Regions from separate parts of the Arthrobacter sp. SLBN-83 genome, predicted to be linked through region 2. Evidence: predicted binding sites of a transcription regulator. Region 2 holds the regulator's gene; the other holds the start of a gene.
What was found. The regulator Rex, encoded in region 2, represses fermentation and respiration genes when NADH is low (regulators of the CRP and FNR family bind a similar motif). The targets are predictions, from matches to a motif close to CTTGTGAANNNNTTCACAAG.
Positions count from the first base shown of each region.

Region 1: araB (ribulokinase) is a predicted target of Rex. The motif match lies at 1,545-1,564, and genes of this name have one in related genera.

Region 1 is NZ_VFMX01000001.1:568,060-572,025, reverse strand. It holds gene mmsA (multiple monosaccharide ABC transporter ATP-binding protein) at 1-200, opposite strand, end outside; gene chvE (multiple monosaccharide ABC transporter substrate-binding protein) at 308-1,438, opposite strand; gene araB (ribulokinase) at 1,705-3,477, shown strand; gene FBY30_RS02525 (L-ribulose-5-phosphate 4-epimerase) at 3,474-3,966, shown strand, end outside.
Region 2 is NZ_VFMX01000001.1:2,152,200-2,156,165, forward strand. It holds gene FBY30_RS09860 (3-deoxy-7-phosphoheptulonate synthase) at 1-104, shown strand, start outside; gene FBY30_RS09865 (helix-turn-helix domain-containing protein) at 263-475, shown strand; gene FBY30_RS09870 (30S ribosomal protein bS22) at 625-723, shown strand; gene FBY30_RS09875 (HAD family hydrolase) at 826-1,644, opposite strand; gene FBY30_RS09880 (glutaredoxin family protein) at 1,723-1,977, shown strand; gene FBY30_RS09885 (redox-sensing transcriptional repressor Rex) at 1,987-2,691, shown strand; gene FBY30_RS09890 (hypothetical protein) at 2,766-3,599, opposite strand; gene FBY30_RS09895 (YceI family protein) at 3,818-3,966, opposite strand, start outside.

The sequences.
Region 1 (3,966 bases), 1.6 Mb from region 2:
TCGAAGAGGATGTCACCGTCAAAGGTGTTATGTGCATAGACGCCGGACAACACTTTCATGAGTGTCGATTTGCCGGCTCCGTTTTCCCCGCAGATGGCGTGGACCTCGCCACGGTTCACATCCAGGGTGACGTCCTGCAGCGCTTTGACGCCCGGGAACGTCTTGGTAATTCCTCGCATTTGAAGAATGGGTGAGTTCATCGTCAATTCCCACTGACTGTTCGGAGCTTGCCTTCCTGCTGCTGCAGGAGGGCGCGGGTGGGGCTGTGGCCCGGGACGGAAGCCCGGGCCACAGCCCCGGACGCTGACTACTTGACGTCGGCGTCGGTGTAGTAACCCGAGTCGATCAGTTCCTTCTTGTAGTTGTCCTTGGTGATGATCACGGACTTCAGCAGGAACGCCGGGACAACCTTGACCTTGTTGTTGTAGGTCTTGGTGTCGTTGGTTTCCGGCTCCTGGCCCTTGAGGACAGCGTCAACCATCTTGACGGCCTGCGCGCCGAGCTGCCGGGTGTCCTTGAAGATGGTGGAGTACTGCTCGCCGGCGACGATGGACTTGACGGAGCCCTTTTCGGCGTCCTGGCCCGTGACTACGGGCAGGCTGCCCTTGGCGTAGCCGCCGGTGCTGGTGAGGGCGGAGATGATGCCAATCGACAGGCCGTCGTACGGGGAGAGGACGCCGTTCAGCTTGGTGCCCGAGCTGTAGGCGGAGGTAATGATGTCCTCCATGCGCTTTTGTGCCACAGGTGCCTGCCAGCGGAGGATCGCGGCCTGCTCAAACTTGGTCTGGCCGCTGGGGACCTTCAGCGTGCCGGCATCCATGTACGGCTTCAGGGTGTCCATGGCGCCGCTCCAGAAGAAGTTGGCGTTGTTGTCATCGGGGCTGCCGGCGAAAAGCTCGATATTGAAGGGGCCCTTGCCGTCAACCTTCTTGCCGCTGGCGTCCAGGAGGCCCAGGCCGGTCAGCAGTGAGGTGGCCTGCTGCACACCCACCGTGTAGTTGTCGAACGTGGTGTAGTAATCCACGTTCGGGGTGCCGTTGATCAGGCGGTCGTAAGCGATGACCTTGACGTTCTGGTCCTTGGCCTTGGCCAGGACATCGGTCAGGGTGGTGCCGTCAATGGCGGCGATGATCAGGGCCTTGGCGCCCTTGGTCAGCATGTTTTCGATCTGCGACACCTGGGTGGGGATGTCGTCATTGGCGAACTGGAGGTCCGTCTTGTAGCCAAGGTCCTTCAGCGACTTCTCCACGTTGGCGCCATCGGCAATCCACCGTTCGGAGGTCTGCGTGGGCATCGAAATCCCGACCAGTGAGTCGCTGGGCTTGGCGGCACTGCCGGATTCGGTGGCGGCTCCGCCCCGGGAACCACAGCCGGTGGCGCCCACCGTCAGGGCGAGGACAAGGGCCACCGCGCCCATGAGTTTTTTGATTCTCACCATTTTCTCCTTCCGCAGCAGCATTGCCGCGAAGTGTTGTTGGACCAGGCAGCTCCGACGCTCCCTGGTCCTGGCCACATTGTTGATGTGTCGGTTCAATATAGACTGCTTTGTGAACGCTAACAAGACTGCAGCGGGGATTTTCGCAACTTTTTCGAGTCCGTTGACATCTTCTTTGTTAGCGTTCACACTTGCTGCAGCACTTAGCTCGACCCCGACCCCTACAAACCCGGTAAAGAGGCCCCCGCCTCTCGGACGGAGGCAAACCCATGCCAGAGACGTTGTCCACATCCAGCTCCGATCCCCGCGCTGACCAGTACGTCATCGGGGTGGACTACGGGACCCTGTCCGGCCGTGCCGTGGTGGTGCGGGTCCGCGACGGCAGGGAACTCGGCAGCGCCGTCCACGAGTACCCGCACGCGGTGGTCACCGATTCCCTGCCCGAAGATACAGCGGGCGCGGAATCCGATGGACATCCCGCAAGGCTTCCCGGTGAATGGGCACTCCAGGTGCCCAACGACTACCGGGAGGTCCTGCGCAGGGCTGTGCCCGCCGCGGTGGCGGACGCCGGGATCGACCCTGCCGCCGTCGTCGGCATTGCCACGGACTTCACCGCCTGCACCATGGTGCCCGTCAAGGCCGACGGCACCCCCCTGAACGAACTGCCCGGCTTCGCCAACCGGCCGCATGCCTATGTGAAGCTCTGGCGCCACCACGCAGCGCAGGGGCAGGCTGACCGGATCAACCGCCTCGCCGCCGACCGGGGTGAGGACTGGCTTCCGCGTTATGGGGGACTGATCTCCTCCGAATGGGAGTTCGCCAAGGGCCTGCAACTGCTGGAAGAGGACCCGGAAGCCTACGCCGCCATGGACCACTGGGTGGAGGCGGCGGACTGGATCGTCTGGCAGCTGTGCGGCCGGTACGTCCGCAATGCCTGCACGGCCGGTTACAAGGGGATTTACCAGGATGGCCGCTATCCGTCGGAGGACTTCCTTGCTGCCCTGAACCCGGACTTCAAAGACTTCGTCAGCTCCAAGCTGGAGCACACCATCGGGCGGCTGGGGGATGCCGCAGGCACCCTTACCGCCGAGGCTGCTGCCTGGACCGGACTGCCGGAAGGCATCGCCGTGGCCGTGGGAAACGTCGACGCGCATGTCACTGCCCCGGCTGCCAAGGCCGTGGACTCCGGCCAGCTGGTGGCCATCATGGGCACCTCCACCTGCCATGTCATGAACGGCACGGAACTGCGCGAGGTGCCCGGGATGTGCGGAGCCGTGGACGGCGGCATCGTACCCGGCCTCTGGGGCTACGAGGCCGGCCAATCCGGCGTGGGGGACATCTTTGGCTGGTTCACCAAGTACGGCGTCCCGCCCGAATACCACCAGGCTGCGAAGGATGCGGGCCTGGGCATCCACGAGTACCTCACCGAACTCGCCTCGCGGCAGGCCATCGGGGAACACGGCCTGATCGCCCTCGACTGGCACTCGGGCAACCGCTCAGTCCTGGTGGACCACGAGCTCTCCGGGATTGTGGTGGGCCAGACCCTGGCCACCAGACCGGAAGACACGTACCGCGCGCTGCTTGAAGCCACGGCTTTCGGGACCCGCACCATCGTGGACGCCTTCCGCGACGCCGGCGTCCCCGTCAAGGAATTCATCGTGGCCGGCGGCCTGCTCAAGAACAAACTCCTCATGCAGATCTACGCGGACGCCACCGGCCTGCAGCTGTCCACCATCGGCTCGGAACAGGGCCCGGCGCTGGGCTCGGCCATCCACGCTGCCGTGGCCGCGGGCGCCTACGCGGACATCCGCGAGGCTGCGGCTGCGATGGGCGCCGAACCCGGGGAGGTGTACACACCGATACCGGAAAACGTGGCCGCCTACGACGAATTGTTCCAGGAGTACAGGACGCTGCACGACTACTTCGGCCGCGGCAGCAGTGACGTCATGCACCGGCTCAAGGTCATCCAGCGCAAAGCGGCGCAGGCTGATTTGCCGGGCACCGGCAACCTGCCGGCAACCGCTGTGGAGGTGTCCGCATGACCGCCGGTACCGGTGTAACCCCGGCGATCCTGCAGACCATTGCCCGGATCCGTAAGGAAGTGTGTGCGCTGCACGCCGAGCTGACCCGGTACGAACTGGTGGTGTGGACCGCGGGCAACGTCTCTGCCCGGGTGCCGGGCACCGACCTCATGGTCATCAAGCCCTCCGGAGTCTCCTATCAGGACCTGACTGCGGAGCAGATGATCGTGACCGACCTGCACGGCACCCCCGTCCGGGGCACCAACCTTGGTGGAGGCGGGACCGTCGACTGGGGCAATCCGCCGCTGTCGCCGTCGTCCGATACCGCCGCACACGCCTACGTCTACCGGCACATGCCCGAGGTGGGCGGGGTGGTGCACACGCATTCCACCTATGCCACGGCGTGGGCGGCCCGGGGGGAGGCGATCCCTTGCGTGCTGACCATGATGGGGGACGAGTTCGGCGGCGAGATTCCGGTGGGCCCTTTCGCGCTGATCGGCGACGACTCGA
Region 2 (3,966 bases):
TCTACGGCCAAAGCGTCACGGATGCCTGCATGGACTGGGATGTTTCCGCGTCCGTCCTGGAGCAGCTGGCGGCATCGGCGCGGAAGCGGAGGCAGGCCAAATAGGGGGGGTGAAATAGGGGGGGCGCCCTACTTTCACATCTGCCACATGAACATCTAGAGTATCTATTTAGGTGGTTGGTGGATGGCTCAGCATCGGAACACCGCATTGGCACGTACCTGGGGTCACTGTTGTCCATCCGTCAGCAAAGGAAAATAGGGAAATGTCGGCAGAACAGAACTTCTCCAACGCGAAGTTCCTGACCGTGGCTGAAGTGGCCGAGGTCATGCGCGTCTCCAAAATGACTGTCTACCGGCTGGTGCACTCCGGCGAAATGCCGGCGGTACGCTTCGGCCGCTCCTACCGGGTCCCCGAAAACGCCGTTGAACAGTACCTCAAGGGTGCTGTCGTGGACGGCCACACCGAGACCGCCTGAGGCTCTGTCCTGAGCCGCTCCTGATAGGCGGTACCCTGTTAAGGAACGTTTTACGTCATTGTAAGAATCTGTCAGTTGTTCAGTTCGTAGCTTTGTCCACGGACATTCTCCATCAGACAGGTACTGCATCTAGTTTGTAAGGAACTTTCGTGGGTTCAGTTATTAAGAAGCGTCGCAAGCGTATGGCCAAGAAGAAGCACCGCAAGCTGCTTCGCAAGACCCGTCACCAGCGCCGCAACAAGAAGTAGGAATACTTCGAACAGCGTGGAAAAGCCCGTCGCCTTCCGAGGCGGCGGGCATTTTCTTTAACCGGGCTACACGCCGGGCTAGTTCCCGGGCTACTTCCCTGGCTAGGCCCGCGGGCCGCGCATCCGGGCGAAGCCCTTCCAGAGGCCGTATATGGCACCGCCAAAAGTGGCTGCCTTGAGGCCGAAGGTGGCAGCCCGGCGGCCGGCGCGGAAGTCGTAGACCGGCCAGTTGCGGTCGCGGGCGTGGCGGCGCAGCTTGGCGTCCGGGTTGATGGCAACGGGGTGCCCCACCAGCGACAGCAGCGGGACGTCATTGTAGGAGTCGCTGTAGGCCCAGCAACGCTTGAGGTCCAGGCCTTCCTCGTCGGCAATGGTCTGGACAGCCACGGCCTTGGCTGAGCCGTGCAGGATGTCGCCCACCAGCCGGCCGGTGTACATGCCGTCCGACACCTCGCCCACCGTCCCCAACGCTCCGGTCAGTCCCAGGCGGGTGGAGATCACGGTGGCCACCTCGATGGGTGTGGCCGTCACCAGCCAGACGCGGCGGCCCACCCTGAGGTGCTGTTCCGCCAGTGCCTTGGCCCCGGGCCAGATCCGCGACGCAATCATTTCGTCATAGACCTCTTCGCCCAGCGCCTTGATGTCGTCAACGGTGATCCCTGCGGCCAGTGTCAGGGCAGAATCCCGCACGGCATGGACATCGTCGATGTTTTCCCCGCGCGCCACGAACTTGAACTGCTTCCACGCGAAGCCGGCGGCCTGGGCCAGGGTGAACGCTCCGCGCTGGTGCATCTTCCGCGCCACATGGAAGAGGCTGGCTCCGCGCATCAGGGTGTTGTCCACGTCGAAGAACGCCGCTTCGCCTGGCTGCGGCTCGGCAACCGGGCGCGTGACTACGGCGACGTATTTCTCCTCGGGCATGGACTTGAGTCTAGTCAATCCAGTGGCCTGCCGCCGTCGGCGTCACCGGCAGCACGCGAACGGCGATACCGTTAAGCCATGGCTACACCCCGCGTCGTCCTGGTCACCAAAGCTGACTGCCACCTTTGCGAAGACGCGCGCGACGCCGTCAGCCGGGTTACTGCCTCATTGGGCCTCACGTGGAGCGAAGAGTTGGTGGACAACCAACCCGAGCTGCGCGAGCGCTACGCCGAGGAGATCCCGGTGGTGTTGGTGGACGGCGTGCAGCGCGACTTCTGGAAGATCGACGAAACCCGGCTGGAACGCGTGCTGCAGCGCGCCATGGCCCAGTAGGGAGTACCGGTGACCTCCCTGGACTCAACGCCGCAGCCCCTCCCGGACCTTCCGGACGCCACGGGCACCCCGCCCAAGCAGATACCGCCTGCCGCCGTAGCCCGGCTGACGCTCTACCTCCGTGCCCTGAACACCCTGCTCGCGGAGGGCGTGGAGCGCGTCTCCTCCGAATCGCTGGCGGAGGCCTCCGGCGTCAGTTCCTCAACCCTGCGCAAGGACCTCTCCTACGTGGGATCGTACGGAACCAGGGGCGTGGGCTACGAGGTGCAGTACCTCAGCCGCCATATCGCCGCCGCACTTGGACTGACGCACGACTGGAAAGTGGCCATTGTCGGGGCCGGCAACCTGGGCAAGGCCCTGGCCCGGTACGGCGGCTTCGAGTCCCGAGGGTTCGACGTCGTGGCCATTTTCGACGCCGACCAGATGGTGGTGGGCAGCGAAGTGGGATGGCTGCGGGTCAGCGACGTGGCGGACCTCGAAACAGTCCTGCATCGGACCGGGGCCAACATGGTGGTGCTCGCGCTTCCGGCCGCCGTGGCCCAGGGCGTCTGTGACCGGGTGGTGGCGGCGGGCGTGCACAGTGTCCTGAGTTTCGCGCCGGTGATGCTGCAGGTTCCCGACGGCGTCAACCTGCGCAAGGTGGACATGGCCACCGAACTCCAGATCCTGGCCTATCACGCCCAGCGGGCACAGACACCCGGCCAGACGGCCTAGGCGCCGGCTTACCGCAGGCGGCCCGGGAAGCATTGCTGCTTCCCGGGCCGCTTGTTTCCCGGCGGACGTGCTGGTTACCGCCCGTAGGGGTTGCCGAATCCACCGGAGTACGGGTTGGCGAAGGGCTGCTGCTTCCGGAAGTACGGCGCAGCTGCAGGCAGGTAAAGCAGCACGATGGCTACGATGCCCAGGACAGTTCCCAGCGTTCCGATGGAGGGAACCCCAAACAGGCCAAAAATGGACAGGGCCGCGAAAACTGTTCCCAGGATGCGGGCCCAGTTCCTGCCCTTGCGGATGAAGAAGGCCACCAGCAGGTAGAGCGCGGCACCGATGATGCCGAAGACCACCAGCGTGCCGGCAATGAAGCTCTTCATGCTGTCGTAGCTGATGTCTGTCCCGCTGGAGCGCATCTGCTGTTCAAAAAGCTGCCGGAGCTCGGGGCTGTCCAGCTGGGTGAGCCCGAGGATCATGCCGATGACGAAAATCACCCCCGACGCAATGAGCAGCCAAAAGGAGATGTTCACCAGTTGGGGAACGCCGTTGCTTCCGGCCGGCTGCGGCTGCTCGGAGGGGTACTGGCCGTAAGGGGACTGTCCATACGGCGACTGGCCGTACTGGGACTGGCCTCTCTGGGGCTGCCCGTAGCCGGGAACCTGGGGGGCGTTCTGCCCATACTGGGATCCCTGCGACCCATACTGCGGTGCGTTCTGGCCGTACTGCGGGGCATTCTGGCCATATTGCGGTGCTGCCGGCGGCTGCTGCGAGCCGTACTGGGGCTGGTTCTGGCCGTACTGCGGTGCGTTTTGGCCGTAGCGCGGGGGCTGGGCTCCGGACTGGTCGTTGCCGGATTGTCCGTTGCTGGTATGCGGGTCTTCGGACCCGGGAGGCGGGACGGGAGGAGTACTCATGGGCGTTCCTTCTGCAGGGTCGGGATCCAGGTAGGCTGCCGGGAATCGGTCCTCAGCCTTCCCCCCAGCATGGCTTAAGTCCACCGTACCCCCGGCGGGCGGCGTTGTGGATGATTCGGGAGGTGTCGATGCACGCGTTTGCCGGTGTACCTTTGCCCGTTAAACACGGCACCCCGGCCGTGCCGTGCAGGCAGGCCGGGGTGCCATGAAGGGGGGAATTAGGCTGCGGGAGCGATGAAGGCGAGCTCCAGGTTGATGGCCACCTTGTCGCTGACCAGCACGCCGCCGGTTTCCAGGACGGCGTTCCAGGTCAGGCCGAAGTCCTTGCGGCTGATGGTGGTCTCGGCGGAGACGCCGGCGCGGGTGT